Regions from separate parts of the Streptomyces sp. SID5643 genome, predicted to be linked through region 3. Evidence: riboswitches for the same ligand, from Rfam matches in the RefSeq annotation. Region 3 holds a riboswitch; each other region holds the start of a gene.
The links. A riboswitch is a leader RNA that binds a small molecule or an ion and turns the genes downstream of it on or off. The one in region 3 is predicted to bind cobalamin.
Positions count from the first base shown of each region.

Region 1 (10,409 bases), on a different contig from region 3:
AGGGTGTCCGCGTCCGGCTCGGCCCACAGTCCGCGCTCCGCGGCCTCCAGCAGCCGTTCGGTGATGCCGCGCAGCGCCCAGGGATTGGACTTCTTCATGAAGTCCCGGTTCTCCGGGTCGAAGACGTACTCGGCGCTGAGCTTCTCGTACATCCAGTCGTCCACGACCCCGGCCGTGGCGTCGTACCCGAACAGGTAGTCCACGGTCGCCGCCATCTCGAAGGCGCCCTTGTAGCCGTGCCGCCGCATGGCCGCCATCCAGCGCGGGTTGACCACCCGGGCGCGGAAGACACGGTGCGTCTCCTCGCCGAGCGTGCGGGTCTTCACCTGGTCCGGGGTGGCCGAGTCGCCGACGTACGCCTCGGGGCTCTCACCCGTGAGGTGCCGCACCATGGCCACCATGCCGCCGTGGTACTGGAAGTAGTCGTCGGCGTCGACCAGGTCGTGCTCACGGGTGTCGACGTTCTTCGCGGCGACGGCGATCCGCTTGAACGCCGTCTCCATGTCCCCGCGCGCGGCCCGCCCGTCGAGCCCCCGCCCGTAGGCGTAGCCGCCCCACACCGCGTACACCTCGGCGAGGTCCGCGTCGGAGCGCCAGTTGCGGGCGTCGATCAGCGGCAGCAGACCCGCCCCGTAGGCGCCCGGCTTGGAGCCGAAGATGCGGGCCGTGGCCCGGCGGCGGTCGCCGTGCTCGGCGGTGTCCTGGTCGGCGTGGGCCCGGACGTAGTTGGACTCCGCGGGCTCGTCCAGCTCGGCCACCGTCCGCACGGCGTCGTCGATCAGGCCCACCACGTGCGGGAACGCGTCCCGGAAGAAGCCCGAGATGCGGACCGTCACGTCGATGCGCGGCCGGCCGAGCTCCGCCGGGGGGATCACCTCGAACCCGGTCACCCGCCGCGAGGCGTCGTCCCACACCGGCCGGCAGCCCAGCAGCGCCAGGATCTCGGCGATGTCGTCGCCCTGGGTGCGCATCGCCGAGGTGCCCCACACCGTCAGTCCGACGGACGTCGGGTACGCGCCGGTGTCCTGGAGGTACCGCTGCACCAGCGAGTCCGCGAGCGACTGCCCGACCTCCCAGCTCAGCCGGGACGGGATGGCCTTGGGGTCGACGGAGTAGAAGTTGCGGCCCGTCGGCAGGACGTTGACCAGCCCGCGGGTCGGCGAGCCGGAGGGGCCCGCCGGGACGTAGCCGCCGTTCAGCGCCCGCAGGATGTGCCCGATCTCGTCGGTGGTCCTCTCCAGCCGGGGCACGACCTCGGTGCAGGCGAACTCCAGCACGGCGACCGCTTCGGGGAGTTCGGTGCCGAGCACCTCCCGGACCAGCGGCGCGCTCCCGTCGACCGCCCAGCCGCGCTCCTCCATGCCCTCGGCGATCCGCCGGCACAGCTGCTCCAGCAGGTCGATGGCGTCGGCGGCGCTGCGGGCCGGGCCGTCCACCAGGTCCGTCAGCTCGACGGGCACCTTCACCGGAGCGCCCGGCTCGGCCAGCAGCTCCTTCTCCACCAGCCCGAAGTGCTGCGCCAGCGACGCCCGCAGGCCCGGCAGCGCGTTGGCCTGGCCGCCCCACACCTGCGAGGCGCGCAGCACGGCCAGCACGAGGTTGACGCGCGGTTCACCGACCGGCCCGCCGCCCAGGATGTGCAGGCCGTCGCGGATCTGCACGTCCTTGATCTCGCACAGATAGCCGTCGATGTGCATGACGAACTCGTCGAACTCCGCGTCGTCCGGCTGCTCGTCGACGTGCAGGTCGTGGTGGAGCTCGGCGGCCTTCACCAGCGTCCAGATCTGGGCGCGCACCGTCGGGGCCTTCGCCGGGTCCAGGTCGGAGACGAGCGCGTACTCGTCGAGGAGCTGCTCCAGCTTGGCCAGGTCGCCGTAGGTGTCGGCACGGGCCATCGGCGGCACCAGGTGGTCGACGACCGTGGCGTGCCCGCGCCGCTTGGCCTGGGTGCCCTCGCCCGGGTCGTTGACGATGAACGGGTAGACCAGCGGCAGGTCCCCGAGGACCGCGTCCGGCGCGCAGCCGCCGCTGAGCCCGAGGCCCTTGCCGGGCAGCCACTCCATGGTGCCGTGCTTGCCCATGTGGACGATGGCGTCGGCGCCGAAACTGTTCTCCAGCCACCGGTAGGCCGCCATGTAGTGGTGCGACGGCGGCATGTCCGGGTCGTGGTAGATCGCGATCGGGTTCTCCCCGAAGCCGCGCGGCGGCTGGATCATCACCACGACGTTCCCGAACTGGAGCGACGCCAGCACGATGTCGTCGCCGTCGACGTAGAGGCTGCCCGGCGGCTCGCCCCACGCCTCCGTCATGGCGTCCCGCAGCTCCGGGTCGAGCTTCTCGAACCACGCCCGGTAGTCCGCCAGCGGCACCCGCGCGGGCGCGGCGGCCAGCTGCTCCTCCGTCAGCCACTCCACGTCGTGCCCGCCGGCGTTGATGAGCCGGTGGATCAGCTCGTCCCCCTCGTCCGGGTGCCCCTCGACGACGTACCCGGCGTCCCGCAGCGCGTCCAGCACCCGCACCGCCGAGGCCGGGGTGTCAAGACCGACCGCGTTGCCGACCCGCGAGTGCTTGGTCGGGTACGCGGTGAAGACCAGCGCGAGCTTCTTCTCGGCGTTGTCCTTGTGCTTCAGCCGCGCGTGCCGGACGGCGATACCGGCGACGCGCCCCGCACGCTCCGGGTCGGCGACGTAGACGGGCACGTCGTCCGGGCCCTGCTCCTTGAAGGAGAACGGCACGGTGATCAGGCGCCCGTCGAACTCCGGGATCGCCACCTGCATCGCGGCGTCCATGGGGGAGAGGGCGGCGTCCGAGCCGGCCCAGGCCTGCCGCGACGACGTCAGGCACAGGCCCTGGAGCACGGGGATGTCCAGTTCGGCGAGGGCGCCGATGTCCCAGGCCTCCTCGTCACCGCCCGCCGAGGCCTGCGAGGCGTGGGTGCCGCCGGCCGCGAGGACCGTGGCGACCAGGGCGTCGGCCTGCCCGAGGATCTCGTACAGCCCCTCGTCCGCCCCGCGCAGCGAACCGCAGTACACGGGCAGCGCGTTGGCGCCCCGGGCCTCGATCGCGTCGCACAGGGTGTCCACGAAGGCGGTGTTGCCGCTCAGCTCGTGGGCCCGGTAGAAGAGCACGCCGACGGTCGGGCGGCCCTCCACGCGGGTGCGCTCGCCGTGGACGCCGTACTCGGGCATCTTCCGCGGCTCGACGAACCCCTCGCCCGTCAGCAGCACGGTGTCGGAGAGGAACCGGGCGAGTTCGGTCAGGTTCTCCGGCCCGCCCTCCACGAGGTACTTCAGCGCCTCCGCGACGACTCCGGCCGGGACGGACGACTCGGCCATCAGCTCCGCGTCCGGCACGGCCTCGCCGCCGAGCAGCACGGTCGGGATGCCGGAGGCCTTCAGCGCGGCGAGCCCGTCCTCCCAGGCCCGCTTGCCGCCGAGCAGCCGGACGACGGCGATGGACGCGCCGTCCAGCAGGGCCGGAAGCTCCTCCCGGACGTCCACGCGGGTCGGGTTGCCGATCCGGTAGTCGGCACCGGAGGCGGCCCGGGCCGCCAGCAGGTCCGTGTCGGCGGTCGACAACAACAACACAGTGCTCATGCGGGTGCTCCCGGTGGAATGAAGGGCAGTCCTTGCGGCGCGCCGGACTCGATGAGCCGCCACAGCGCGTCGGTGTCCGCGTGCTGTTCGATCAGGTCGCCGAGCCGGTCGAGCTGCTCCTCGCGCAGCGCGGCGAACGAGGTGTCCGGCGCGGGCACGAAGCGGCGGCCCGCGGCGGCCGCCACCTCGCGCAGAAAGGCCCGCCGGAAGCCGTCCGACTCCAGCGAGCCGTGCCAGTGCGTGCCCCAGGTCTGGCCGACCCGGCAGCCGTCCAGGAAGGGAGTCCCTCCCGTGACGTCGGCGACCCCGTGGTGGATCTCGTAGCCCTCGACGTGCTCATCGAGGGCCTCGCCCTGCGGCCGGGTGAGGGTCTTCTCGCGGGCGAACCGCACCCGCACGGGCAGGATCCCGAGCCCGTCGACATGGCCCCGGCGGCTCTCGACGTCGTCCTCGATGTGCTCGCCGAGGATCTGGAAGCCGCCGCAGATGCCGAGCACGGGCCGCTGCTCGGCGGCCCTGCGGACCAGGGCGTCGGCGAGCCCGCGCTCGCGCAGCCACTCCAGCGCCCGGACCGTCCCGCGGGTGCCGGGCACGATGACGAGGTCGGCGTCGGACAGCTCCTCCGGCCGGTCCACGAACCGCACCACGACGCCCGGCTCGGCGGCCAGGGCGTCCACGTCCGTGAAGTTGGACATCAGCGGCACGGCGCAGACCGCGACGCGCAGCACGTCCTCGCCGACGGGCGGGGCGACGACGGACTCCCGCACGGCCCCCCGCAGGGAGACCCTGAGGCCGTCCTCCTCGTCGATCCCGAGCCCGTGCCGGAACGGCAGCACGCCGTAGGTGTGCCGCCCGGTGAGCCCGTGCAGCATGTCCAGGCCCGGCTCCAGCAGGGAGACGTCCCCGCGGAACTTGTTGACGAGGAACCCCGCGACACAGGCCTGGTCCTCCGGCGACAGCAGCGCCACCGTCCCGAAGAACGAGGCGAACACACCGCCCCGGTCGATGTCGCCGACGACGAGCACGGGCAGCCCGGCGTTCCGGGCGATCCCCATGTTCACGATGTCCGTCCGCCGCAGATTGATCTCGGCGGGAGAACCGGCCCCCTCACAGATCACCGCGTCATACGTGCCCCGCAACTGCTCCAGGCAGTCCAGCACCGTTCCGAGCAACTGCTGCTGCCGCCCGCCGTGGTAGCCGCGCGCGCTCAGCTCCCCGACCGGCTTGCCCAGCAGCACGACCTGGCTGCTCTGCTCGCCGCCGGGCTTGAGCAGCACCGGATTCATCAGCGCGGTCGGCTCGATGCGGCAGGCCTGCGCCTGCATGGCCTGCGCCCGCCCGATCTCGGCCCCCTCCGTCGTCACGAAGGAGTTCAGGGACATGTTCTGCGCCTTGAAGGGCGCGACCTTCACGCCCTGCCGCACCAGCCACCGGCAGATCCCGGCGGTCACGACGCTCTTGCCGGCGTCGGAGGTGGTGCCGGCGACCAGAAGCCCACCGCTCATGTCATTTCCCCCTTCTCGATGCCCGCGCGCTCATCAGCAACCGCGCACCGGCGCACACCCCGAGCGCGAGCCACGTGACGCGCTTCGACAGCCGCACGGCCCGCTCGACGTCGTGCGTACCGACGGCCCGTCCCCGTGTGTTCAGCATGGGCCGGTGCTCCACCCGCCCGCCGTACGACAGCGTCCCGCCGAGCCGCACCCCGAGCGCCCCGGCGAACGAGGCCTCCACGGGCCCGGCGTTGGGACTCGGATGCCGCACCGCATCGGCCCGCCAGGCGCGCACGGCCCCGCGCGGATCCGGTCCGGCCAGCACCGCGAGTACGGCGGTCAGCCGCGCGCCCGGCCACCCCGCGAGGTCGTCCAGCCGCGCGGAGGCCCACCCGTACCGGCGGTACCGGGCCGACTTGTGCCCGACCATGGCGTCCAGGGTGTTGACGGCCCGGAACCCGAGCAGCCCCGGCACCCCGCCGACGGCCCCCCACACCAGTGCCCCCACCACCGCGTCGGAGGTGTTCTCGGCGACGGACTCGACCACGGCCCGGGCCATGCCGGCGGCGTCGAGGGCCTGCGGGTCCCGCCCGCACAGATGCGGCAGCCGCGCCCGGGCCGCCTCGACGTCCCCGGCCTCCAGGGCCTGCCCGATGGTCCGCGCCTCCCGGGCGAGTGAAGTCCCCCCGACGACGGCCCAGGTGGCGGCGCCGGTCAGCGTGACGGAGGCGACGGGGGACGTCCGTACGGCCCGCGCGGCGACGGACCCGAGGGCGACGGCCCCTCCGGCACACACGGCGGTGTGCAGCGCGCCCCACCCTCGGTGGTCCCGCCACAGCACCCGTTCCACGGCACCCGCGGCCCGCCCGAACGCGGCGACCGGATGCCCCCGGCGAGGATCACCGAGCAGCCGGTCACCGATCAGACCGGCGGCGGCACCGTACGCGAAGACGCGACCGGCACCCATGGGCTCAGCCGGCCAGAAGGGCGGGCGGGGGTGGGGTGGTGAACCTCGATCGGCAGCCGCGCATGGCGATATGTGTCCTCACTCAGGGTGTCCACGCCCTGGTTCGACGAGACCGGCGGTGAGAGTTCCTGGCTCCCGGGGATCACTACCCCGGTGACAGTGGCGGGACCGCGCCGGACTCGCACCGGCTTCCTCTCCTGCCGCCGTATTGGCCCCGGCAGTCCACCACGGCCGCGAACCGCCGTCAACTTGCCGTTGACCTGCGAGGGGAGAGTGTGGAGAACCCCACACCGGCCCCTGTGCACACACGACGACCGGGCGGCACGGGAGTCAGGTCCCGTGCCGCCCGGCGGACGATGTGCGGTCGGGCCGTCAGGCCACGATCAGATAGATGCCGTACCCGACGGCTGCCGCGCACGCCGCGAAGCACGCGTAGGCGCCGGTGACCGCGAGGCCCGCGGACCCGCCCTGGGCCACCGCCCGCTCGCGGCGGGACAGACCGGTGATGCCGAGGGTGAACAGGGCTACGAGAGCCACGGTGACCACGAGGCTGACGCCGAACACGGAGCCGAGGGCCGCCCAGTCGATCTTCATATCGGAGACTCTTCCTTGTTGCCGGTGGGCGGGGTCAGACCGTGGTGGTCGTGGAGGCCGTCCGCTCGGCGGTGGCCTGGGCGGGGAACGACGGCACGGACTCCGCCGGCGTGCCGGCCGGCGGCGGCGTGACCGCGGCCATCGCCGTGGTGACCACGCCCGCGGGCTCGGCGTCGTCGGTGTCGTTGACGTTGGTGTGGTCGACGATCTCCCGCCGCGACACCTTCCAGATGGCCGCGCTGGACGCGACGAGGAAGACGGCCACCACCGCGGTGCCCCAGGCGCCGAAGCCGGTGACGTACTCGGCGAGAGCGCCCACCAGGGCCGCCGCCGGCAGGGTCAGACCCCAGGCGACGAACATCCGCGTCGCGGTCGACCAGCGGACGACACCGCCCTTGCGGCCGAGCCCCGCGCCCATCACGGCGCCGGAGACGGAGTGCGTCGTGGAGAGGGAGAAACCGAGGTGCGAGGAGGCCAGGATGACCGTGGCCGCGGAGGTCTGGGCGGCGAAGCCCTGCTGCGGCTGGAGGTCGGTCAGGCCCTTGCCCATGGTGCGGATGATGCGCCAGCCGCCCAGGTAGGTGCCGAGCGCGATCGCGATGCCCGCGGAGAGGATGACCCACATGGGCGGGTCGGAGTCGGGGGCGAGGGTGCCGCCGGCGACCAGGGCGAGGGTGATGATGCCCATCGTCTTCTGCGCGTCGTTGGTGCCGTGCGCCAGGGAGACCAGGCCCGCCGACGCGATCTGGCCGGCCCGGTAGCCCTTCCGGGACGCCTCGCCGTCGGCCTTCTTGCCGAGGGAGTACGTCAGCCGGGTGGCCAGCATCGCCGCGATGCCCGCGACCAGCGGGGCGGCGATCGCCGGGATCAGGACCTTGGTGACCAGCACGTCACCGTGCACCGCCCCGACGCCCGCCGAGGCGATCGTGGCGCCGATCAGACCGCCCATGAGGGCGTGCGAGGAGCTGGACGGCAGACCGACCAGCCACGTCAGCAGGTTCCAGAGGATCGCGCCGACCAGGGCGGCGAAGATGACCTCGGGCCGGATGCCGGCCTCGTCGACGAGGCCCTTGGAGATCGTGTTGGCGACTTCGACGGACAGGAAGGCGCCGACCAGGTTGAGGACCGCGGACATGGCCACCGCAACCTTGGGCTTCATGGCGCCCGTGGAAATGGTGGTGGCCATCGCGTTCGCGGTGTCGTGGAAACCGTTCGTGAAATCGAACGCGAGTGCGGTTACCACCACAATCGCGAGGATCAGCGAGAAGCTTTCCATTTACCCAGGCAATCGTTCGAGGTCGTTGGCGGGACGACCGTAGGCAACCTGAGTGAACGGAAGATGAACTGGGGAGGGCGCAGGGGTGACCGCACAGGGGGTCGGGGCGACGCCCCTCGACGGCCGCTCCGGCGCCCGGTGGGCAGGCGCCCCGCGCGGTACCCCGTCAGCTGATCGAGTGACCCGTTGAAGGGGTTCTGCTCACCCGGCAGGATTCCGCCGCCGTCGCCCCTAAGGGCCCCCGGCCGGCAGCGCGTTGAGCCCCCGCCTGGCAGGATCGCGGCATGGCTGAGCAGCGAGGTGACGAGCGAGGCGGCGAGCGGGGCACGGGGGGCGCCCGGGAGTACGGACGGGAGGCGGGGGAGCCGCGGCGCAGAAGCGCGCGCCCCGAGGAGGCGCACGCCTGGGAGGACCTCGTCGCGGCGGCCCGCCGGACGGTCGCGGACGGACTCGTCGTCGGCACGTCCGGCAACGTCTCCGTGCGCGTCGGGGACACCGTCCTGGTCACACCGTCCGGCGTCCCCTACGACCGGCTGACCCCGGACGACGTGACCGGCGTCGGCCTCGACGGCCGGCAGGTCCTCGGCACCCTCGTCCCCACCAGCGAGCTGCCCATGCACCTCGCGGTCTACCGCACCACCGGCGCCCGGGCCGTCGTCCACACCCACGCCGTCCACGCGACCGCCGTCTCGACGCTCGTGAGCGAACTCCCGCTGATCCACTACATGGCCGCGGCGCTCGGCGGCCCCGTCCGAGTCGCCCCGTACGCCACGTACGGCACGGACGAGTTGGCCGAGAACATGCTCCGCGCCCTCGACGGCCGCTCCGGCTGCCTCCTCCGGAACCACGGCACCGTCACCCACGGCACCACCCTCGATCAGGCATACGACCGCACCGCCCAGCTGGAGTGGATGTGCCGCCTGTGGCTGACCGCCTCCTCGGTGCCCGGCCAGGCACCGAGCCTGCTGTCGCGGGAGCAGCTGGCGGAGGTGGAGGAGCGCCTGCGCGGATACGGCCAGCGGGGCTGAGCCGTCCCTGCGGCCGCCGCGGACGTCACCCCGCCGCTCCGCCCCACTGGTCGCCCGCGGAACCGGCCGGGACACTGGAGCCGTGCGCACTGCCAAAGCGACGGCCGCTGCCGTCACCGCCGTCATCGGCGCCGGTGCCGCCGCGGTGGCCGCCGGCCGGCTCGCCAGCGACGCCGCGCTCAAGGCGCCCCCCGGCAGGCCCCTGCCGACCGAACCCCGGCTCACCGTGCACGGCACCGCCGCCGGGCGGATCAGCCTCACCCGGGACCTCGCCGCCCTGCGCCCCGGCCGCTACGGCCTGTCCGGCAACGGCTCGCACGCGGTCGTCGGCCCCGTCCTGACCGGCGCCCCGCACCCCGTCGACACCGTCGTGCGCCGCCTGGAGAGCGTCACCCACGGCACGCTGAAGCCCGGTGACAAGGTCTGGCTCACGCCGAACGTATACGTCGGCAACCCGGATGCCGCCCTGGGACTCGAACACGCCGACGTCGACGTCCCCGGCGAGCTCGGCGCCCTGCCCGCGTGGTTCGTGCCGGGCAAGCGGGACACCTGGGTGATCGCCGTGCACGGCCTGGGCGCCACCCGCGAACTCGCCATGAACGTCATGCCGTTCCTGCACCGCAACCACTTCCCGGTGCTCGCCCTCGCCTACCGCGGCGACCTGGGCGCACCCCGCCCGCCCGACGGCCTCAGCCACCTCGGCGAGACCGAGTGGCGCGACCTCGACGCCGCCATCCGCTACGCCGTACGCCACGGAGCACGCCAGGTCGTCCTGCACGGCTGGTCCACCGGCGCCACCATGGCCCTGCGCGCCGCCGCGCACTCGGGGCTGCGCGCCCGTGTCTCCGGGCTCGTCCTGGACTCCCCGGTGCTCGCCTGGGAGACCACCCTGCGCGCCCTGGCCTCGGCCCGTCGCACCCCGGGGGTGCTGCTGCCCCTCGCGGTCCGGGCCGCCCAGGGCCGCACCGGCCTGTCCGGCGGCCGTGCCCCGGGCCCGGTCCCGTCCGGCGGGCCGGGCGTCCCGGCGCTCGTCATCCACGGCCCGGACGACACCGTCGCCCCCTGGCAGCTCTCCCGCCGGCTCGCCGACGCCCGCCCCGGCACGGTCGCCCTGCGCACCGTCCGCAACGCACCCCACGGAGCCATGTGGAACGCCGACCCGGAGGCCTACGAGGAGGCCCTGCGGCGCTTCCTGACACCCCTCATGTGACGCCGTTCCCGCCCACGCGCCGGCGCGGCATCCCGTTCCGGCGTCTCACGCACCCCCCGTTCACGCCCCCTTCGCCCCGTCGCAACCGCATTCCGCCGCCCCTTGCGCCGACCGGTCGCGAGGATTCCGTTTAGCGTCGTACCACTGGCCGGTTCCCGGCCCTCGACCACTCCCGGGAACCGGTGCGTTGGCCATCCCCGTCGCCCGCCGTGACATTCCGTTTGGGTTTTCGGACCGTCAACCGG
Region 1 covers NZ_WWIC01000112.1:26,526-36,934, forward strand. Annotated here, with positions in the region: gene cobN (cobaltochelatase subunit CobN) at 1-3,596, opposite strand, end outside; gene GTY56_RS14600 (cobyric acid synthase) at 3,593-5,101, opposite strand; gene GTY56_RS14605 (cobalamin biosynthesis protein) at 5,103-6,056, opposite strand; cobalamin riboswitch at 6,160-6,298, opposite strand; gene GTY56_RS14610 (hypothetical protein) at 6,429-6,650, opposite strand; gene GTY56_RS14615 (inorganic phosphate transporter) at 6,685-7,926, opposite strand; gene GTY56_RS14620 (class II aldolase/adducin family protein) at 8,211-8,954, shown strand; gene GTY56_RS14625 (alpha/beta fold hydrolase) at 9,037-10,164, shown strand.
Region 1: linked by a shared signal. The riboswitch ahead of GTY56_RS14605 (cobalamin biosynthesis protein) and the one ahead of GTY56_RS01280 (ABC transporter substrate-binding protein) in region 3 are both predicted to bind cobalamin.

Region 2 (10,409 bases), on a different contig from region 3:
GCGTCTCGCGCTTGAACAGGTTGGACACCTGCGGCTCGATGCACTCGTACACGCCCGCGATGGAGGCGATCGTGGCGGTGGGGGCGATGGCGAGCAGCAGGGAGTTGCGCATGCCGGTCGTGGCGACGCGCTCGCGCAGGGCCGCCCAGCGCTCCGGCCAGGTCAGCTCCACGTCGTAGTGGTCGGGGTGCAGCACGCCCCTGGCCGTACGGGTCTTCTCCCAGGCGGGAAGCGGCCCGTTGCGCTCGGCGAGGTCGGCGGAGGCCTCGTACGCCGCGAGCATGATCCGCTCGGCGATACGGGTGGAGAGGGCCTTGGCCTCCGGCGAGTCGAAGGGCAGCCGCAGCTTGAAGAAGACGTCCTGGAGGCCCATGGCCCCGAGGCCGACGGGACGCCAGCGGGCGTTGGAGCGGCCGGCCTGCTCGGTCGGGTAGAAGTTGATGTCCACGACCCGGTCGAGGAACGTCACGGCCGTGCGGACGGTCTCGTCCAGCCGTTCCCAGTCGAGATCACCGGTCGATGTGTCGACAAAGGAACCCAGGTTGACCGAGCCGAGGTTGCAGACCGCGGTCTCCCCGTCGCTGGTGACCTCCAGGATCTCCGTGCAGAGGTTGGAGGAGTGGACGACGTGGCCGGGCTCGGCGGTCTGGTTGGCGGTGCGGTTGGCGGCGTCCTTGAAGGTCATCCATCCGTTGCCGGTCTGCGCGAGGGTGCGCATCATGCGGCCGTACAGCTCACGGGCGGGCAGGGTCTTCTTCGCGAGGCCCTTCGCCTCGGCCGCCCGGTACGCGGCGTCGAACTCCTCGCCCCACAGGTCGACCAGCTCGGGCACGTCCGCGGGGGAGAACAGCGACCACTGCGCGTCGGTGTTCACGCGGCGCATGAACTCGTCCGGCACCCAGTGCGCCAGGTTCAGATTGTGCGTGCGGCGGGCGTCCTCGCCGGTGTTGTCGCGCAGCTCCAGGAACTCCTCGATGTCGGAGTGCCAGGTCTCCAGGTAGACCGCGGCGGCGCCCTTGCGGCGGCCGCCCTGGTTCACGGCGGCGACCGAGGCGTCGAGGGTCTTCAGGAACGGGACGATGCCGTTGGAGTGGCCGTTGGTGCCGCGGATCAGGGAACCGCGGGCGCGAATGCGGGAGTACGCGAGCCCGATGCCGCCGGCGTGCTTCGACAGCCGGGCCACCTGGTGGTACCGGTCGTAGATGGAGTCCAGCTCGTCCTTCGGGGAGTCGAGGAGGTAGCAGGACGACATCTGCGGGTGCCGGGTGCCCGAGTTGAAGAGGGTGGGGGAGGAGGGGAGGTAGTCGAGGCGGCTCATGAGTCCGTAGAGCGCGGCGACTTCGTCGACGGAGCGGCGGGTGTCGTCCTCGGCGAGACCGGCGGCGACCCGCAGCATGAAGTGCTGGGGCGTCTCGACGACCTTGCGGGTGAGCGGGTGACGCAGCAGATAGCGGCTGTGCAGGGTGCGCAGGCCGAAGTAGCCGAAGCGGTCGTCGGCGCCGGTGTCGACGAGCGCGTCGAGCCGGGCCGCGTGCAGCCGGACGAACTCGGCGGTGCGGTCGGCGATGAGGCCCTCGCGGTGGCCCACCGCCACGGACTCGGTGAAGGACGTGACGCCCTGCGAGGCGGCCTCCTCGCGGATGCCGATGGTCAGCAGCCGGGCGGCCAGCCGGGAGTAAGCGGGGTCCTCGGAGATCAGACCGGCCGCGGCCTCCGTCGCCAGCTCCCGCAACTCGCTCTCGTCCGCCTGTGCGGACCGGCCGCGCAACGCCGCGGCGGCGACCCGGCCGGGCTCGGCGTCGGGAAGGTCGGCGGTCAGCTCGGTCAGGGTCCGCAACAGCGCGGCACCGGGGGCGTCGTGCTCTTCTTCGCTGGCTGAGACCGGTTCGGCTGGCGCGATGGTCACGTGGGGCTCTCCCTCGCTCGGCACGGGGGCCTCGTCGAGGGCAGGGGGCAGTACGCGAGCGCAGGCGGCGTCGCGTCCACCGGCCCATTCCACGAGGCCCGGACGTCGGGGCACCACGGCCGGGTGGCCGGGTGCGCTGTCGGCAGGTCCTCGGACTGACGCTTGTGCACGAAACATGCACAAGTACACCGTTGCGGGACAGTTCCGGATTCGCACCGGATTCCCCTGCGGCGGCAGCGAGCATGAGCATACATCTTGTGTCGGGTTCCGGTGGCACCCCCAGATGTTGTGTCGCGGTGGTGTCAGAGCGTCAGCTTTACGTGACAGCGGGCCGCCGTGACGCTTGGTCACGGCGGCCCGCTGCGGGGTGTTCGTGGAGGGCCCGGGGGCCCTGGGATCAGTGTGCGGATCCGGCGGTCGCAGGCGGGAGTTCCACCTGGACTCCGGGGTCGCCCGCGTCCGCCGTGTAGTCCTCCGGCTTGGTCTCGTCGATGCCGTCGGGGGCCTTCAGGGCCCTCAGGACGAAGGTCAGGACCACCGTCACCACCACGTTCAGGACGAACGCCGTGAGGCCGATGTAGCCGATCTCCCCGATACCCGGGATCTCCTTCGCGGAGCCGCCGAAGTGCTTCTGGGTCGGGGAGGCCACGCCGTACGCGGCGACCGTGCCGTAGACCATGCCGACCGCCCAGCCCGCGAGCAGGGCCCAGCGGTGGAACCAGCGGGTGAACAGGCCGCCGACCAGGGCCGGGAAGGTCTGCAGGATCCAGATGCCGCCCAGCAGCTGGAAGTTGATGGCGACCGTCTTGTCCATGGTGAGGACGAAGGCCAGGGCACCCACCTTCACCAGCAGCGACACCAGCTTGGAGACCTTGGTCTCCTGCGCGGGGGTGGCGTCCGGCTTGATGAAGTCCTTGTAGATGTTGCGCGTGAAGAGGTTCGCGGCCGCGATGGACATGATGGCCGCGGGCACCAGCGCGCCGATGCCGATCGCCGCGAACGCCACGCCCGCGAACCAGTCCGGGAACATCGTCTCGAACAGCTGAGGGATCGCCAGCTGCCCGTTCTGCACCTTGATGCCGGCCGCGATCGCCATGAACCCGAGCAGCGCCAGCAGGCCCAGCATCAGCGAGTACAGCGGCAGGATCGTGGTGTTGCGCCGGATCACCTCACGGCTCTTCGAGGACAGCGTCGCCGTGATCGAGTGCGGGTACATGAAGAGGGCCAGCGCGGAGCCCAACGCCAGCGTGGCGTACGTCCACTGGCCCGGCTCCGCCGGTGTCAGCGCACCGCGCGGCGCGCCCGTCGCCGGGTTGGTCTGGCTGTACGCCTCACTGGCCTTGGCGAAGATGTCGTCGAAGCCGCCCAGCTTGATCGGGATGTAGATGATCGCCACCGCGATGACGATGTAGATCAGCGTGTCCTTCACGAACGCGATGAGCGCGGGGGCCCGCAGACCCGACGAGTACGTGTACGCCGCCAGCACGCCGAACGCGATCAGCAGCGGCAGGTCCTTGATGAACCAGTTGGTGTTCTCTCCGCCGCCGACGCCCATCACGTCCAGCACGGCCTGGATGCCGACCAGTTGGAGCGCGATGTACGGCATCGTCGCGAGGATGCCGGTGAGGGCCACGGCCAGCGACAGGCCCTTGGAGCCGAAGCGGCCGCGCACGAAGTCGGAGGTCGTGACGTAGCCGTGCTTGTGGGACACCGACCACAGGCGGGGGAGGAAGGTGAAGATCAGCGGGTACACCAGGATCGTGTACGGCACCGCGAAGAAGCCGGCCGCGCCCGCCGCGTAGATCGCCGCCGGCACGGCGACGAAGGTGTACGCCGTGTACAGGTCGCCGCCGAGCAGGAACCAGGTGATCCAGGTGCCGAACGAGCGGCCGCCCAGGCCCCATTCGTCGAGGCTGTGCTCGTTCTCGGCCTTGCGCCAGCGCGCGGCCAGGAAGCCCATGACCGTGACGGCCAGGAAGAAGAAGATGAAGACGCCGAGCGCGACGCCGTTCACGCCGTCCTTCACTGCGACGCACCGCCCTTCGCGGCCGAGCGGGCGCGCTGGTCACGCTGCCAGAGCTTGTAGGCGATCATCGTCAGGACGGTGGAGATGAGCACCCACGCCATCTGGTACCAGTAGAAGAACGGGATCCCGATGAAGACCGGGTCGGTCTTCGCGTAGGAGCCGACCCACAGCATGGCCACGAACGGCGCTATGAGGCAGACGGCGATGACGACGCGCACGGGCGTCACCACCGGCCCTCTGCTGACTTCCGGTGCTTGCGACATCAGGCGGCTCCGTCCCCTTGGTGATCACCTGTAGTGCGCAGGCAATCTAGGTCAGGGTGCGGCGACAGCGGAACCCCTCGTCCGCAATGCGGTACCCAACCGAAACCCGGCCTCAGCAGCGCCGTAAGCGCTGGGTGCCGCCGCTAGTCGACGGGCCGCTTCAGGCGGGCCACGAACTTGTAGCGGTCCCCCCGGTAGACCGACCGCACCCACTCCACCGGCTGGCCCTCCCGGTCGAGGGAGTGGCGGGAGAGCATCAGCATCGGCAGGCCGACGTCCGTGCCGAGCAGGCCGGCCTCGCGCGGGGTGGCCAGGGACGTCTCGATGGTCTCCTCGGCCTCCGCGAGGTGGACGTCGTAGACCTCGGCCAACGCCGTGTAGAGGGACGTGTACTTCACCAGCGAACGCCGCAGCGCGGGGAAGCGCTTCGCGCTCAGGTGGGTGGTCTCGATGGCCATCGGCTCGCCGTTGGCCATGCGCAGCCGCTCGATGCGCAGCACGCGCCCGCCGGGCGTGATGTCGAGCAGCCCGGCCAGGCGGTCGTCGGCCGTGATGTAGCCGATGTCGAGCAGCTGAGAGGTCGGTTCGAGGCCCTGGGCGCGCATGTCCTCGGTGTAGGAGGTCAGTTGCAGCGCCTGCGAGACCTTCGGCTTGGCGACGAAGGTGCCCTTGCCCTGGATGCGCTCCAGCCGGCCTTCGACGACCAGTTCCTGGAGCGCCTGGCGCACGGTCGTGCGCGAGGTGTCGAACTCGGCCGCCAGCGTGCGCTCGGGCGGGACGGGCGTGCCCGGTGCCTGCGTCTCCGTCATGTCGAGCAGGTGCTTCTTCAGGCGGTAGTACTTGGGCACGCGCGCGGTACGGACGGGCACCCCGTTCTCGTTCTCCGCACTGCTGACGTCGGTGCTCATGCTCCGCCTTCCCGGCTCGGTCTGCCGACACGATCCCACTTGTATACCGTCGGCGCCTCTTTTGGTCTAGTCCACCATTCCCTGTGGTCTACCCGCAGTATGCCGTGCCGGCCGGGGTTTTCGCTGGCTTCTTACTTAAAGGTTCCTGCATATGTAGGTCGCATAACGGCTGGTCAGGGCTGTATCGGGAGCCTTGACAGGCTTCGTGGTCCGGTCCAAGCTCTGCGTACTGGTCTACACCATTGGTCCAGGCCCGGCCCCACGCCCACTGCGGGGAGCCAGGGGGGTTGTGGGATCCCTGAGGAGGGTGGCGTGAAGCGCAAGCTGATATCCGCGATCGGTGTCGCGGGCATGATGGTCTCCATCGCGGCGTGCGGGGGCGAGGGTGACGGGGGTTCCGACAAGGGCGCGGACGCCAAGGAGCTGACCGTCTGGCTCACCGTCGACGCCCAGAACAACTGGCCCCAGCTGGTGAAGGCCGCCGACGCCGCGGTGCAGAAGAAGCACCCCGGCCTCAAGATCAACCACGAGTACTACGGCTGGCCCGACAAGAACGCCAAGCTCGACGCCGTCCTCGCCACGGACAAGGCCCCCGACGTGGTCGAGATGGGCAACACCGAGATGCTCGGCTACATGGTCAAGGGCGCCTTCGCCCCCCTCGACCAGGCGAAATTCGACAACTCCGACGCCTGGCTGGACGGCCTGAAGGCGTCGGTCACCTACGAGGGCAAGACCTACGGCGTCCCGTACTACGCCGGCGGCCGCGTCGCCAACTGGCGCAAGGACGTCGCGGCGTCGGTCGGGGTGAAGTCGGCTCCGAAGACGTACAAGGAGCTGACCGCCGCCCTGGACAAGATCCAGAAGAAGCAGGGCGACAAGTTCAGCGCCTGGTACCAGCCCACCCGCGACTGGTACGCGGCCATGTCCTTCGTCTACGACGCCGGCGGCGCCATCGCCACCGAGTCGGGCGGTCAGTGGAAGGCCTCCCTCTCCTCGCCCGAGTCCCTCAAGGGCCTGAAGGAGTTCAAGAACGTCGTCGACTCGTACATGCACGGCGACAAGACCAAGGACGAGTCCGACCGCTACATCGTCTACGGCCAGGGCAAGTCCTCCATGATCTTCGCCGCCGCCTGGGAGGGCGCCACCGCCGAGGACCCGAAGAACGACAAGACCGGCAAGCTCAAGGGCAACCTCGAGAACTTCGTGATGCCCGGCCCGTCCGGCAAGAACATGCCCGTCTTCCTGGGCGGCTCCGACCTCGCCGTGCCGGTGAAGTCCGACGCGCAGGCCCTGGCCGCCGAGTGGATCAACGCGTTCGCCGGCTCCTCCGGGCAGAAGGGCCTGATGGCCAAGGGCAACCTGCCCAACAACAAGACGGACCTCGCCACGCTCAAGAACGACCCGAAGACGGCCGTCCCCGCCACCGCGGCCGAGTCCAACTGGTTCGTCCCGATGGCCCCCGGCTGGGGCCAGGTCGAGAAGGCCCAGATCCTGCAGACCATGCTGCAGAGCATCGGCACCGGCAAGAAGTCCGTCGAGGCCGCCGCCAAGGAGGCGGACGCCGCGATCGACAAGGTCATCAACACCAAGTGACCTTCGGGCGGGGCCCCACCCGGTGGGGCCCCGCCGTCGTCAAGACCTGAGGGACCGCCGAGGAGCGCGCGATGAGTGCCGCAGACACCCACACCCCTGCCAAGGTGCCGCCACCGCGGCAGGCACCCCCGCCACCCCCCGACAGCCGGCGGCCCCGCGGGCAGCGCACGTCGGGCGGGGCCGCGGTCCCCTGGCTGCTGCTCGCGCCCTGCCTGCTGATCCTCGCCCTGGTCATGGGCTATCCGCTGGCCCGCCTGGTCACCCTGTCCTTCCAGAAGTTCGGACAGTCCCAGCTGTGGGGCTTCCAGCCGGCCGAGTCGGTCGGCTTCGACAACTTCGCCAAGGTGCTGGGCGACGGCGAGTTCTGGGCCGTCGTCCTGCGCACGATCGTCTTCGCGGCCGGTGCCGTCGTCTTCACGATGGTGATCGGGATGGCCCTCGCCCTGCTGCTCCAGCGGGTCTCCGGCTGGCTGAAGGTGCTCATCAACATTGTGCTGGTGGCCAGTTGGGGCATGCCGGTGATCGTGGCGACCACGGTCTTCAAGTGGCTCTTCGACTCCGACTACGGCGTCTTCAACGCGCTGCTGAGCAAGCTGCCCGGTGTCGACATGGTCGGCCACAACTGGTTCGCCAGCGGACCCGAGGGTCTGGCCGTGATCATGCTGCTGGTGATCTGGGGAGCCGTGCCGTTCGTGGTCATCACGCTCAGCGCCGGTCTCACCCAGGTCCCCAAGGAGCTGGAGGAGGCCGCCCGCCTGGACGGCGCCGGCTCCTGCGGCGTCTTCCGCTATGTCACCCTGCCCGTCCTCAAGCCGATCATCGTGATGCTCACGACCCTGTCGGTCATCTGGGACATGGGCGTCTTCCCCCAGGTGTTCGTCATGCGCAACGGCCACCCCGAGCCGGAGTTCCAGGTCCTCAACACCTACTCCTACGACCGGGCCTTCGTCGTCAACGACTACGCCCAGGGTTCGGCCATCGCGCTGATCACCGTCCTGCTGCTGCTCGGTGTGGTCGCCGTCTACATGCGGCAGATGCTGAAGATCGGAGAGGTCGAATGAGCACGCTCGCCGGAGCCGGCCGCCGTAAGTCGCGGCTGGGCTGGAACCTCCTCGGCCTCCTCGTCTTCGTCACCGCCGGCTTCCCCCTCTACTGGATGCTCAACACCGCGTTCAAGCCCGCCAAGGACGCCATCGACGCGGACCCGAGCCTTCTGCCGACCGGCATCACCCTCGACAACTTCACCCGGGCGCTGGACATCGCCGACTTCTGGGGCCCGGTCGGCCGCAGCATGGTGGTGTCGCTGGCGGTGGTCGTCATCGGCATGGTGGTCGGGCTGCTGGCCGCGCTCGCCATCTCCCGGTTCGCCTTCCGAGGCCGCAAGATCGTGATCGTGGGCATCCTCGCGGTCCAGATGGTCCCGCTGGTCGCCATGATCATCCCGGTGTTCCTGCTGCTCAACGACCTGGGCCAGTACGACCGGCTGACCGGCCTCATCATCACGTACCTGACGTTCATCCTCCCGTTCACCGTGTGGACGCTGCGGGGCTTCATCGTCAACATCCCGAAGGAACTGGAGGAGGCGGCCATGGTCGACGGCTGCTCACGCACCGGTGCCTTCCTCCGGGTCGTCTTCCCGCTCCTGGCCCCCGGCATGGTCGCCACCTCGGTCTACGGCTTCATCCAGGCCTGGAACGAGTACCTCTACGCCCTGATGCTGCTCAGTCAGAAGAACCAGACCGCGACCGTCTGGCTCGGCAACTTCACCACCAAGCACGGCACCGAATACGCCCCGATGATGGCCGGAGCCACGATGATGGCCGTGCCGATCGTCGCCCTCTTCCTCCTCGTCCAGCGCAAGATGGCCGCGGGCCTGACCGCGGGCGCCGTGAAGGGATGACCTCACCCGATGACGACACTCGCCAGCGGCACCGACACGCTCACCCGCGACGCTCTCACCGTCCTCCAGCCCGGCTTCACCGGCACCACCGCCCCCGACTGGCTGCTGCGCCGCCTCGGTGAGGGCCTCGCCTCCGTCGGACTGTTCGGCCGCAACATCGCCTCCCCCGGCCAGTTGGCCGCCCTGACCGCCCAGCTGCGGGCCGAGCGCGGCGACGTCCTCGTCGCCATCGACGAGGAGGGCGGTGACGTGACCCGCCTGGAGGTGCGCAACGGCTCCTCCTTCCCGGGCAACCACGCCCTCGGCGCGGTCGACGACGTCGAGCTGACCCGGCAGGTCGCCCATGAACTGGGCCGACGCCTCGCCGCCTGCGGCGTCAACCTCAACTGGGCCCCCTCCGCCGACGTCAACTCCGACCCGCGCAACCCGGTCATCGGTGTCCGCTCCTTCGGCGCCGACACCGGCCTGGCCGCCCGGCACACCGCCGCCTATGTGACCGGCCTCCAGTCCGCCGGGGTCGCTGCCTGCACCAAGCACTTCCCGGGCCACGGCGACACGGCCGTCGACTCCCACCACGCCCTGCCCCGCATCGACGTCTCCGCCGAGGTGCTGGCCGAGCGCGAACTGGCCCCCTTCCGCGCCGCCATCGCCGCCGGCACCCGGGCCGTCATGAGCGCCCACATCCTCGTCCCGGCCCTCGACCCCGAGCGCCCGGCCACCCTCTCCCGCCGCATCCTCACCGGCCTGCTGCGCGAGGAGCTCGGTTACGACGGACTCATCGTCACCGACGGCATGGAGATGCGCGCCATCGCCGGCACCTACGGCATCGAACGCGGCAGCGTCCTCGCCATCGCCGCGGGCGCCGACGCGATCTGCGTGGGCGGCGGCCTCGCCGACGACGCGACCGTGCTGCGCCTGCGGGACGCCCTGGTCGGAGCCGTGCACGCGGGCGAACTCCCGGAGGAACGCCTCGCCGCGGCCGCCGGCCGGGTACGGGCCCTGGCCCGCTGGACCGGCACGAAGGGCCGCCCGGCCGAGGACACCCACGGCACCGAGATCGGCCTGCACGCCGCCCGCCGCGCCCTCACCGTGACCGCCGCGCCCGGCCTCGGAGACCCCGCGACCTTCAAGCCCCTCACCGAAGCGCCCTACGTCGCCGCCCTCACCCCCGTCGCCAACATCGCCGTCGGCGACGAGACACCGTGGGGCGTCGCCGCCGAGCTCATCCACCTGCTGCCCGGCACCGTGACCGGCAGCTTCTCCGCCGGGGACGGCCCGGAGAGCGAGGCCGGGGAGAGCGCCGGCCGCGCGGCCCTCCAGGCCGCCGGACCGCGCCGCATCGTGGCCGTCGTCCGGGACGAACACCGCCACCCCTGGATGGCCTCCGCCCTCGACGCCCTGCTGGCCGCCCGCCCCGACACCGTCGTCGTCGAGATGGGCGTCCCGCAGGCGGCCCCACGCGGTGCCCTCCACATCGCCACCCACGGCGCGGCCCGCGTCTGCGGCCGGGCGGCGGCTGAGGTGATCACCGGAGCCATCGGCCGCTGAACCGGCTGAACCCCTCTTCGATGAACTTGGTTGTAAGTCTGCGAACACATGTAGTACTTCTTATACATGAGCGAGCAGGTGCACAACAGGTTGGCCGTGGTGCGCGCCGAACACAAGGTGTCGCGCCAGAGCCTGGCCGAGGCAGTGGGGGCCCACTACCAGACCATCGGCTACATCGAGCGAGGGCAGTACAACCCGAGCCTCGACCTGGCGCTGAGGATCGCGAAGTTCTTCGGTCTGCCGGTCGAGGCCCTGTTCTCCCTCG
Region 2 covers NZ_WWIC01000101.1:38,384-48,792, forward strand. Annotated here, with positions in the region: gene GTY56_RS12785 (ribonucleoside-diphosphate reductase subunit alpha) at 1-1,906, opposite strand, end outside; cobalamin riboswitch at 2,031-2,166, opposite strand; gene mctP (monocarboxylate uptake permease MctP) at 2,304-3,932, opposite strand; gene GTY56_RS12795 (DUF3311 domain-containing protein) at 3,929-4,195, opposite strand; gene GTY56_RS12800 (GntR family transcriptional regulator) at 4,339-5,103, opposite strand; gene GTY56_RS12805 (extracellular solute-binding protein) at 5,416-6,696, shown strand; gene GTY56_RS12810 (carbohydrate ABC transporter permease) at 6,768-7,757, shown strand; gene GTY56_RS12815 (carbohydrate ABC transporter permease) at 7,754-8,596, shown strand; gene GTY56_RS12820 (glycoside hydrolase family 3 protein) at 8,606-10,144, shown strand; gene GTY56_RS12825 (helix-turn-helix transcriptional regulator) at 10,211-10,409, shown strand, end outside.
Region 2: linked by a shared signal. The riboswitch ahead of GTY56_RS12785 (ribonucleoside-diphosphate reductase subunit alpha) and the one ahead of GTY56_RS01280 (ABC transporter substrate-binding protein) in region 3 are both predicted to bind cobalamin.

Region 3 (10,409 bases):
AGGGCAGCCCGTAGAAGGCGACCTTCCCGTCGGCGTCGGCGAGCACCACGGGGGTGCCGACCGCCGACGGCTCGGTCCGCAGATGGATGCCGGCCCGCCCGATCAGACCGGCGCCGACGCCCAGCCTGCGGGCCGAGTCGTGGTTGCCGGAGATCATCACCGTGGGCACGCCGAGAGCGGCGAGGCGGTGCAGGGCGTCGTCGAACAGCTCGACCGCGGCGAGCGGCGGCACGGCACGGTCGTAGACGTCTCCCGAGACGACCACCGCGTCCACGGCCCGCTCCCGCACGGTCGTGACGAGGTGGCCGATGAACTCGGCCTGGGCGCCGAGCATGTTCACCCGGTGGAAGGCCCGCCCGAGATGCCAGTCGGAGGTGTGCAGCAGCCTCAAGACGCCACCCCGGCCTGCATGGCTCCCCCTGCTGTCGTTCTCCACCGGCACGAGCCGGTCCGCTCGTCGTCAGACCCACCACGCTAACGCGTGCGGGCACCTCGTCCACCACGAACCCCGCACCGCCACGCCCGTCCGACGGCAATTCAGCGGAAATGTCGCAACTATGCTGTGCAAAAGGTCATTCCGGCGCGATGCCGTACTCCCGCCCCCACCGGCCGGTCCGGGTGGAAAGCCGTCGTCAGCCCGTTGCGGCGCGGCCGCGCGTCGAAGTGGCCCCGCGGGTGTTCGAGCGGCCGGGCGAGCGCGGCGGGCGTCGCGGCGGGCTGTCCGCGGGCGGCCCCGTCCTGCTCCGGGTGGTCCGTCAGGCGTCCCCGTACGCCTCCCCGCCCGGTTCGAAGCCGGCCGTCCCGGCGGTGGCGTCGGCGAGCCAGGACCGGAAGGCGTCCACGTCGGCGTCGGGGAGGGCGATCTCGATCGTCACCGCCTCCCCGTAGCGCACGTCGCGGACTTCGCGCCCGGTGGTGCGCAGGTCGTTCTCCAGCTTGCCGGCCCGCTGGTGGTCGACGGTGACCGTGGCCAGCCGGAACCGGCGGCGGGTGCGGGTGCCAAGGGTGTCCAGGGCCTCGCCGACCGCTCCGCCGTACGCCCGGATGAGGCCGCCGGCGCCGAGTTTGGCCCCGCCGAAGTAGCGGGTGACGACGGCGACGACGTACCGCATGTCGCGGCGCAGCAGCATCTGGAGCATCGGGACGCCGGCGGTGCCGCCCGGCTCGCCGTCGTCGCTCGCCTTCTGGACGGAGGCGTCCGCGCCGATCACATAGGCCCAGCAGTTGTGGGAGGCGTCGGCGTGCTGCTTGCGGACCGTGGCGATGAAGTCCTGTGCCTCCTGCTCGGTGGCCGCCGGAGCGAGGGCGCACAGGAAGCGGGAGCGGTTGACCTCGGTCTCGTGCACGCCGGTGCCGGCGACCGTGCGGTATTCGTCCTGCATCCGGCCAGCCTAATCGTGTGGCCGCCGGCGTCCCTGCGGGGCGGCCGGCCGGGAGGCCGGGACCTCGCCTACGAGCGGGCCACGACCTCGCCGGCCGTGACCTGGGGCGGGTTGGGCAGCAGCTCGGCGAGCCGGTCCCGGACGAATCCGCCCGCCCTCTCGGTCGACTCCTCGGCTCCGGCCCGGTCCTCGAAGAACCCGGTCGACACCATCACCCCGTCGCCGGCGTCGACGAAGCAGTAGGCCACGAACCCCTGGACCTGGCGGATGAGCGGCAGGAACTCCTCGTTCACCCTGCGTCCCGCCTCGGCCGGGTCCGTCACCCCTTCGTACCGCCGAATCACCGCGTGCATGGCTGCTCTCCTCCTGGCTGGGACGGCCGTTCTCCGCAGACGGCGTACCCGCCGCGGCAGGTGCGCGCAGCGCGAACCCGGCGCACATCACCGGAAAGGCCCAGGGCGGCCCGGGGGCCCGGGCTATTTCTTCCTGCCCCGGGGCACGGTCACGGACGTGAGCAGCGCGGCGTCGGGGGCGAGGTCCCGCCAGGCGGTGCCGCGCCACGTCAGGACGGCGAACGCCGAGGTGGGGAACTTCGTGCGGACCCGCTCCAGGGTGTCGTCGAGGCCGTCACCGGCGAGGGCCAGGACCAGTTCCTCCAGCCCGGGGTTGTGCCCGATCAGCAGCAGCGTCTCGACCTCGGCGGGCACCTCGTGGACGACGGCGAGCAGACCGGCCGGGCCGGCGGCGTACAGCCGCCGGTCGTGCCGGACCGGCGGGGGTGTGCCCCACTCGGCGGAGGCCAGGTCCCAGGTCCCGCGGGCGCGGACGGCGGTGGAGCACAGCGCGAGGTCCGGTAGGAGGTCGGCATCGGCCAGGGCCCGCCCGGCCGCGGGGGCGTCCCGGCGGCCGCGCGGGGCGAGGGGGCGTTCGTGGTCGGTGACGTCCACGGGCCAGGCGGACTTGGCGTGCCGCAGCACGACCAGACGGCGCAGCGGGCCTGCTCCGGCGCGTTCGATCATGACGGGGCTCCCAGATCGCTGGTGAGGTCGAGGCCGAGGAGCCGGTCGGCGTAGGCGTACGTCTCGAACCGGGCGCCGTCGGCCAGGTCCGGTTCGGTCTCGACATGACGCAGGACGTCCAGCACACCGGGGACGTCCAGGTCGTCCTCCCAGGCGTCGCGCAGCCTGCCCCGCACGGTGTCGGGGACCGGACGTGAGGGCTGCCGTGCCCAGCGGGCGACCGCGCCGCGCCAGCGGGCGAGGGTGGCACGGGCGTCGTCGAGCCCGGCCGCATCCAGCCGGATGGGGGCGCTGTGGTGACGGGAGAGCAGGGCGAGGCGCAGGGCTGCCGGGTCGCAGGGGGCCGGCGGATCCGGCTCCACGGACGCGACGGCGATCCGTACCCCGTCGGGCGCCCTGCGGCCCTCGGCGGTGACATGGACGACCTGGGCCTCGCCCAGACCGGCGCCGACGTCGGGGCTGTCCTCGAAGGGGCGGATGCCGAGCGTCGCGGCGCCGGCGCGCAGCTCGGCCTGCCGGCGGCCGCCGGTCAGCAGCGCCCACACCGGTGTGCCGCCGAGTTCCAGGGTCCTGACGAGCAGGTCCCCGACGAGCAGCACCCGCAGGTCCGTCGTGCCGGAGCCGGACGCGTGCACCTCGACACGGGTCAGACCCCGGCGGGCCGGGGCGGGGTCGACCGGCTCGCCGGTCCGGGCGTCGATGATGCGCAGCACGAGGTGAGCGTAGGCGGGCCGACGGCCCCACGCAGGCAGGCTCGGCGTTTTCCGGCCGCCGTGGCGCCACGGCCCGACCCGTGGCGGGCCCGGCCTCGCCATCTCTCAGGCCAGCGTGCCCAGGAACCGCACATGAGGCCGCCCCTCGGGCCCTTCGCGGCTGACGGCGGCCCGCACCCGGTACACCTCCGCGATGAGTTCCGCCGTGAGGACATCGCCCGGGGCGCCTCCCGCCACGACCCGCCCCGCGCACAGCACGACGACCCGATCGCAGTACGTCGCCGCGAGGTTGAGGTCGTGCAGGGCGACGACGGTGGTGACCGGCAGGCCCGCGACCAGGGTGAGCAGGTCGAGCTGGTGGTGGATGTCGAGGTGGTTGGTGGGCTCGTCGAGGAGAAGCTCGCGGGGCTCCTGGGCGAGCGCGCGGGCGATCTGCACCCGCTGGCGTTCGCCGCCGGAGAGGGTGTGCCAGAGCCGGCCGGAACGCTCGTCGAGGCCCGTGCGTTCGAGGGCGGCGCGCACCGCTCGCTCGTCGTCGTCGGTGGCGGGTGTCCAGGCGCGGCGGTGCGGGACGCGGCCGAGCCGCACGACGTCCTCGACCGTCAGCTCGACCTGGGTGTCCGACTGCTGCTCGACGACGGCGAGGCGGCGTGCGACCGTGCGGCGGGGCAGATCGCCGAGCGGTGTGCCGTCGAGAGTGACGACTCCGCAGGTCGGTGTGAGCAGCCCGGCCAGCAGCCGCAGCAGGGTGGACTTGCCGGAGCCGTTGGGGCCGAGGACGCCGACCGTGGAGCCGGTCTCGGGCGCGAGGGCGACGCCGTCCAGGATCAGATGCCCGTCGGCGCGGCGGCTGACCCGGTCGGCTCGCAGCCCCGCCCGCGCCGGTGCACCCGGGCCGCTCACCGTGCCCTCCGCGTCCGGTACAGCACCGCCACGAACGCCGGCACGCCGATCAGCGACGTCACGACCCCCACCGGAACCTCCTGCGGTTCGAGGACCGTCCGGGCGGCGGTGTCCACCCACACGAGGAACACCGCTCCGGCGAGGGCGGTGACCGGCAGCAGCCGCGCGTGCCCCGGGCCGGTCAGGGCCCGGGCGGCGTGCGGCAGGACCAGTCCCACGAAGCCGATCGCGCCCGCCGAGCTGACGAGCGCGGCCGTGAGCAGGGCCGTGACGCACAGCAGCACCAGGCGGGTGCGGGCGACGGACACCCCGAGCGCGGCCGCCGCGTCCTGCCCGAAGGCGAAGGCGTCGAGCGTACGGGCGTAGGACAGGCACACCACCAGCGCCACGGCCAGCACGGCCAGGCACAGCCACACGTCGGTCCAGCCGGCGCCGCCGAGCGAGCCGAGGAGCCAGAACAGCACGCCACGGGTCGTCTCGGCGTCGGCTGAGGTCATCACGACGAACGAGGTGAGCGCCGAGAAGAGCTGCATGGCGGCGACGCCCGCGAGGACGACCCGGTCGGTGGTGCCGCCGAGGGTGTGGCTGAGCAGCAGCACCAGCGCGAACGACAGCAGGGCGCCGAGGAAGGCGCCGGCGGACACCGACAGGGCGCCGCCGCCGGCGCCGAGCACGACCACGAGGACCGCTCCGGTGGAAGCTCCCGAGGACACACCGAGCACGAAGGGGTCGGCGAGCGGGTTGCGCAGCAGCGACTGCATCACCGCCCCGCAGACGGCGAGTCCGGCTCCGCACACGGCCGCGAGCAGGGTGCGGGGCAGCCGCAGCTGCCAGACGATCCCGTCCCGGATCGGTGCCAGCTCCGAACTGCCGAGGCCGAGCCGGGCGGCCACGACCGACCACACGTCGGCGACCCGGATGTCGGCGGGACCGATGGTGATGGCCACGGCGAGGGAGGCGACGAGAGCGACCGCCCCGGCCGCCCCGAGGGCGAGCCCGGTCCGCCGCCGGGGCCGGGCCGTGGCGCCCGTTGCACTCCCGGCGGTCACTTCACGAGCCCGAACCGGCGCAGCCCCGCGGCCACCTGCTCCACGCCCTCGACGGTGCGGATGGTCGGGTTCATGGCCTGCCCGCTGAGCAGCACGTACCGCTTGTGGCGGACGGCGTCCATGGTCCTGGTGACGGGGTTGGACTCCAGGAAGGCGATCTTCTTCGCGGCCGACTCGGCGGTCTGGGACTTGCGGGTCAGATCGCCGATGACGAGGACGTCGGGGTCGCGGTCGGCGACCGTCTCCCAGTTGATCTGCGGCCACTCCTCGTGCGTGTCGTCGAAGACGTTCTTCGCGCCGAGGGCCCTGGTGATGATGCCGGGTGCTCCGCAACAGCCCGCCATGTAGGGCGACTCGGAGTTCGCGAACCAGTAGAGGAGGGTGACGTCGGAGGCGTCGGTGCCCGCCGTGGCCTTCTTCAGGCGCTGCCGGAGGGAAGCCACGAGCGTGTCGCCGCGCTTCTCCACCCCGAACACCGTCGCGAGGTCGCGTACCTCGCCGTAGACGGTGTCGATGCCCAGGGCCTTGTCGCGGGCGCCGTCGCCGCCGCCCGAGTTGTCCTTGCCGGCGCAGTCGGACGGGGAGACGTAGGTGGGGACGCCGAGCTTCTCGAACTGCTCCCGGGTGGCGACGCCGCCCTTGCCGAGGGTGGAGACGAAGGACGCGGCGACGAAGTCGGGTTCGGTGTCCAGGACGCGTTCGAAGGACGGGTTGTTGTCGGCGATGCGCGGCACCTCGGCCTCGGACTTCTCCAGCCCCTTCATCACGGGGTCGGTCCAGGTGGCCGTGCCCGCGAGACGGTCGGCCAGGCCGAGGGAGAGCAGGATCTCGGTGGTTCCCTGGTTGAGGGAGACGGCGTGCCGCGGCGGGGCCGCCACCCGGACGTCGTGCCCGCAGTTGGTGAGGGTGACGGCGGCCTTGCCGTCGGTGGACGCGGCACCACCGCAGCCGGTCAGGAGCAGGGAGCCGGCCGCGAGCAGCGCGGCGGCACGGGCGGGTCGGGCGAGGGGCACGAAGAACCAGTCCTCAGGCGTCGAGGGCCCATGCGCGGAGCCCGGTCGTACGGTGCTCCCCCGCCGCACGTGGCCGCGGGGGCCGCCAGCAGGTCTTCGGACTCGGGTTCACCCGGGTCGGAGCGCCTTCCCGGACGTCCGCGTGGGAGTCCAGTGGCCGAGGCCCCGCCCGTCCCCCTCACCGCTGCGCGTCAGTTCCGGATTCGCACCGGATTCCCTGACCCACGTACATGGGTTCGACTGGCCTCGGCAAGCTATCACGGGGGCGCCCGGGAATCACCGCGCGTCGTGCATCGTTGCCCTCAGAGCAGTGCGTCCACGACTGACGAGGAGGCCGCCGTGTACGGCGACGAGGCAACGGTCCGCAGGATCCTCACCGAGCTCGGCGACACCTGGGCCGTGGTGGGCCTGTCGTCGAACCGGCAGCGGGCGGCGTACGGGGTGGCCGCCGTGCTCCAGCGCTTCGGCAAGCGCGTCGTGCCGGTGCATCCGAAGGCGGAGACGGTGCACGGGGAGCAGGGGTACGCGAGCCTGGCCGACATCCCCTTCGAGGTGGACGTCGTCGACGTGTTCGTGAACAGCGACCTCGCCGGTGCCGTCGCGGACGAGGCGGTCGCCAAGGGCGCGAAGGCCGTCTGGTTCCAGCTGGGTGTCGTCGACGAGGCGGCGTACGACCGGACCCGTGCGGCGGGCCTGGAGATGGTGATGGACCGCTGCCCGGCGATCGAGATCCCGCGGTTGTCTCCTCACCGGGTACAGGAATCCTGAAGCGTTCCCACCCGCAAGGGCTTGCCCGACGCTCCCCTGCCTCCGGGGCCGGGGAGATCGAGCGGAGCATCGAGGAGGTGGCGGTCGAGGCAGTGCCCGTCCACTGAGGCCGCCTCCATAATGTGCGCATGACGCGCCCCCTTCCGTCCGCCGAATCCGGCGCCCGGCAACGCTTCCCGGTCGTTGTCGTGGGCGCCGGTCCCGCCGGTCTGACCGTCGGCAACATCCTGCGGGCCGCGTCCGTGGACTGCCTGGTGCTGGAGACGGAGACCCGCGACTTCATCGAACACCGGCCCCGTGCCGGGGTCATCGAGGAATGGGCCGTGCGCGGGCTGGAGAAGCGGGGCCTCGCCCGCAACCTGCTGGACCGTGCGGAACTGCACACCGCGTGCGAGTTCCGCTTCGACGGCGAGCGGTACCGGTTCCCCTACGGCGAGCTGACGGGCAGTCATCACTTCGTCTATCCGCAGCCGTTGCTGGTGACGGACCTGGTACGCGAATATGCCGACGTCCGGGGCGGGCCCATCCGCTTCGGGGTCCGTGACGTGCGGATCCACGACCTCGACAGCGACCGGCCCTGGGTGTCGTACACCTGCCCCGAGACGGGCGAACCCGAGGTCGTGCACTGCGACTTCGTCGCCGGCTGTGACGGGGCGCGCGGGGTGAGCCGGGCCTCGCTCCCGCCCGAGCGGGTCCGGATCGCGCGGCACGACTACGGCATCGGCTGGCTGGCCCTGCTCGCCGAGGCACCGCCGTCCACCGACTGCGTGCTCTTCGGCTGCCATGCGCGCGGCTTCGCCGGCCAGATGCCCCGCAGCCCGGAGGTGACCCGCTACTACCTCCAGTGCCCGCCGGGCGACGACGTGGGGAACTGGCCGCACGAGCGCGTCTGGGCGGAGCTGCGGGAGCGGCTCGGGGCGGCCGGCGTGCCGCCACTGACCGAGGGCCGGCTGATCGAGAAGCGCGTGCTGGACATGCACGACTACGTGGTCGAGCCGATGGCGCACGGCCGGCTCTTCCTCGCCGGTGACGCGGCCCATCTGGTCGCCCCGATCGCCGCCAAGGGCATGAACCTCGCCCTGCACGACGCCTTCCTGCTCGGTGACGCCCTGGTCGCGCGGCTGACCACCGGTGACGGCAGCGGCCTCGACGGCTACGCGCAGGCGTGTCTGCGGCGGGTGTGGGACTACCAGGAGTTCTCGCAGTGGCTGTCCGAGGTGTACCACGGCACGGCGGCGGGCGATCCGTTCCGCGCGGGCACCACGCTCGCCCGGCTGCGCCGCCTGTTCACCTCGCCGGCGGCGGCCGCCGCCTTCGCCGAGCAGTACCTGGGGACGGCCCCGCGGTACTGACTCAGTCGTGCGGCGGGCGGTCACTGAGGCGGTGGTCGGCCACGTTCAGCGCCTCGTCGACGAGCCGGCGCAGATGGCCGTCGCGGAGCGAGTAGATCACCCGGCGACCTTCCTTGCGCGTGCTCACCAGACCGGCGAGACGCAGTCGCGCCAGGTGCTGGCTGACGGCCGGCCTGGCCGCCCCGCACGCCTCCGTGAGCGACGTGACGTCGGCCTCTCCTCCGGTCAGCGCGTGCAGCAGGGCGAGCCGGGTGCGGTCGCCGAGCAGGGCGAGGAGTTCCGCCGCGAGGACCAGCTGCTCCTCGCCGGGGCTGCGCGGATGCGCATCATGCGCAGATGACAGGTGCATGCGTGCGCTCATACGCACATAATGGCGCCCGGGCGCGGGTACGTCCACTCTCGCGCGCACCGGAAGGGGATCCACGTGAGCGACCGGCACGAGCACCCGCACGAGCACGACCACACCCACGGGCACGCACACGACCACACCCACGGGCGCGGGCACCGGCGCGGCCTGCGCCACCGGGTGGGTCACCTCCTCGCCCCGCACTCCCACGAGACGGCCGACAAGGTCGACTCCGCTCTGGAGTCCTCCGCCCGCGGCATGCGGGCGCTGTGGGTCTCGCTCACCGTCCTCGGCGTGACGGCGCTGGCCCAGGCCGCCGTGGTGGCCGTCTCCGGGTCCGTGGCGCTGCTCGGGGACACGGTGCACAACACCGCGGACGCGCTGACCGCCGTCCCGCTCGGGATCGCCTTCGTGCTGGGACGGCGCGCGGCCACGCGCCGTTTCACCTACGGCTACGGGCGGGCCGAGGACCTGGCCGGTCTCGTGATCGTGCTGACGATCGCGGCGTCCGCGGCCTTCGCGGGCTGGACGGCCGTGGACCGGCTGCTGGATCCGCGCCCCGTCCAGCACGTCCCGGCGGTCGCCGTGGCCGCCCTCGTCGGCTTCGCCGGCAACGAGTGGGTGGCCCGCTACCGCATGCGCGTCGGCCGCTCGATCGGCTCGGCGGCGCTGGTCGCCGACGGGCTGCACGCCCGTACCGACGGCTTCACCTCGCTGGCCGTGCTGCTGGGCGCCGGAGGCTCCGCCCTCGGGTGGCAACGGGCGGACCCGGTCGTCGGGCTGCTGATCACCGCGGCCATCGCACTGGTCCTGCGGGACGCGGCCCGGGAGGTGTTCCGCCGGGTGCTGGACGCCGTCGACCCGGCCCTGGTGGACCGGGCCGAGCGGGCGCTGACCGGGGTGCCCGGGGTGCGCGGGGTGGGTGAGCTGCGGCTGCGCTGGATCGGTCACCGGCTGCGTGCCGAGGTGGCGGTCGTGGTGGACGGTGACGCGACGGTGCGCGAGGCCCACCGCATCGCCGTGGACGCCGAACACGCGCTGCTGCACGCGGTACCGCGCCTGACCGCGGCCCTGGTGCACGCGGATCCGGAACCGGCCCCGGGCGAGAGCGACCCCCATCTCCCCCTGGCCCACCACAGCGCGACCTAGGGGTGCTTGGAGGTCCAGTGCGGTCCCCGCGGTGTTCGGTGCGTGCCCTCGGCGTGCGGGATGAAGGCCCTCGTAGCGGAGCTACCTGGGCCTTTGGCCGGTGCGGCGAGGGTGCGTGCCGGGCGCCGCGGGTGCTGTGCGGGACTTCCAAAACACCCCCTGGCTCAGGAGACCCCGAGCCCCTCCAGCACCACGGCGCCCGGCAGTTCCGCGAACGCTTTGCCCGGGACCAGCAGCTTGCCGCGTCGCCGGCCGCTGCCGACGAGCACGTACGGCAGGTCGACGACGGCCGCGTCCACCAGGACGGGCCAGCCGTCCGGCAGGCCGAGCGGGGTGATGCCGCCGTACTCCATGCCGGTCTCGCCGGTGGCCGTGTCCATGGAGGCGAAGGAGGCCTTGCGGGCACCGAGCTGCCGACGCACCACGCCGTTGACGTCGACCCGGGTGGTGGACAGTACGACGCACGCGGCGAGGGTGGACTCGCCACCCCGCTTGCCCGCGACGACCACGCAGTTCGCCGACCGCTCCAGGAGGTCCTGCCCGTAGTGCTCCACGAAGGTGGCGGTGTCGGCCCACTCCGGGTCGGTGTCGACGTAGACGATCTGCTCGGCCGGGACGCTGCCGGACCAGTGGCGTACGGCGTCGGCGACCGGGGTGGTGAGTTCGTCGAGGCAGACGGGGGCCGGGCGGGCGTTGTCGAAGTGTCCGATGGGTG
Region 3 covers NZ_WWIC01000013.1:3,079-13,487, reverse strand. Annotated here, with positions in the region: gene GTY56_RS01315 (exonuclease SbcCD subunit D) at 1-391, opposite strand, end outside; gene GTY56_RS01310 (YigZ family protein) at 756-1,382, opposite strand; gene GTY56_RS01305 (hypothetical protein) at 1,451-1,735, opposite strand; gene GTY56_RS01300 (SixA phosphatase family protein) at 1,859-2,401, opposite strand; gene GTY56_RS01295 (hypothetical protein) at 2,398-3,114, opposite strand; gene GTY56_RS01290 (ATP-binding cassette domain-containing protein) at 3,220-4,017, opposite strand; gene GTY56_RS01285 (iron chelate uptake ABC transporter family permease subunit) at 4,014-5,066, opposite strand; gene GTY56_RS01280 (ABC transporter substrate-binding protein) at 5,063-6,079, opposite strand; cobalamin riboswitch at 6,150-6,339, opposite strand; gene GTY56_RS01275 (CoA-binding protein) at 6,419-6,847, shown strand; gene GTY56_RS01270 (4-hydroxybenzoate 3-monooxygenase) at 6,976-8,199, shown strand; gene GTY56_RS01265 (ArsR/SmtB family transcription factor) at 8,201-8,560, opposite strand; gene GTY56_RS01260 (cation diffusion facilitator family transporter) at 8,624-9,694, shown strand; gene GTY56_RS01255 (YbaK/EbsC family protein) at 9,859-10,409, opposite strand, start outside.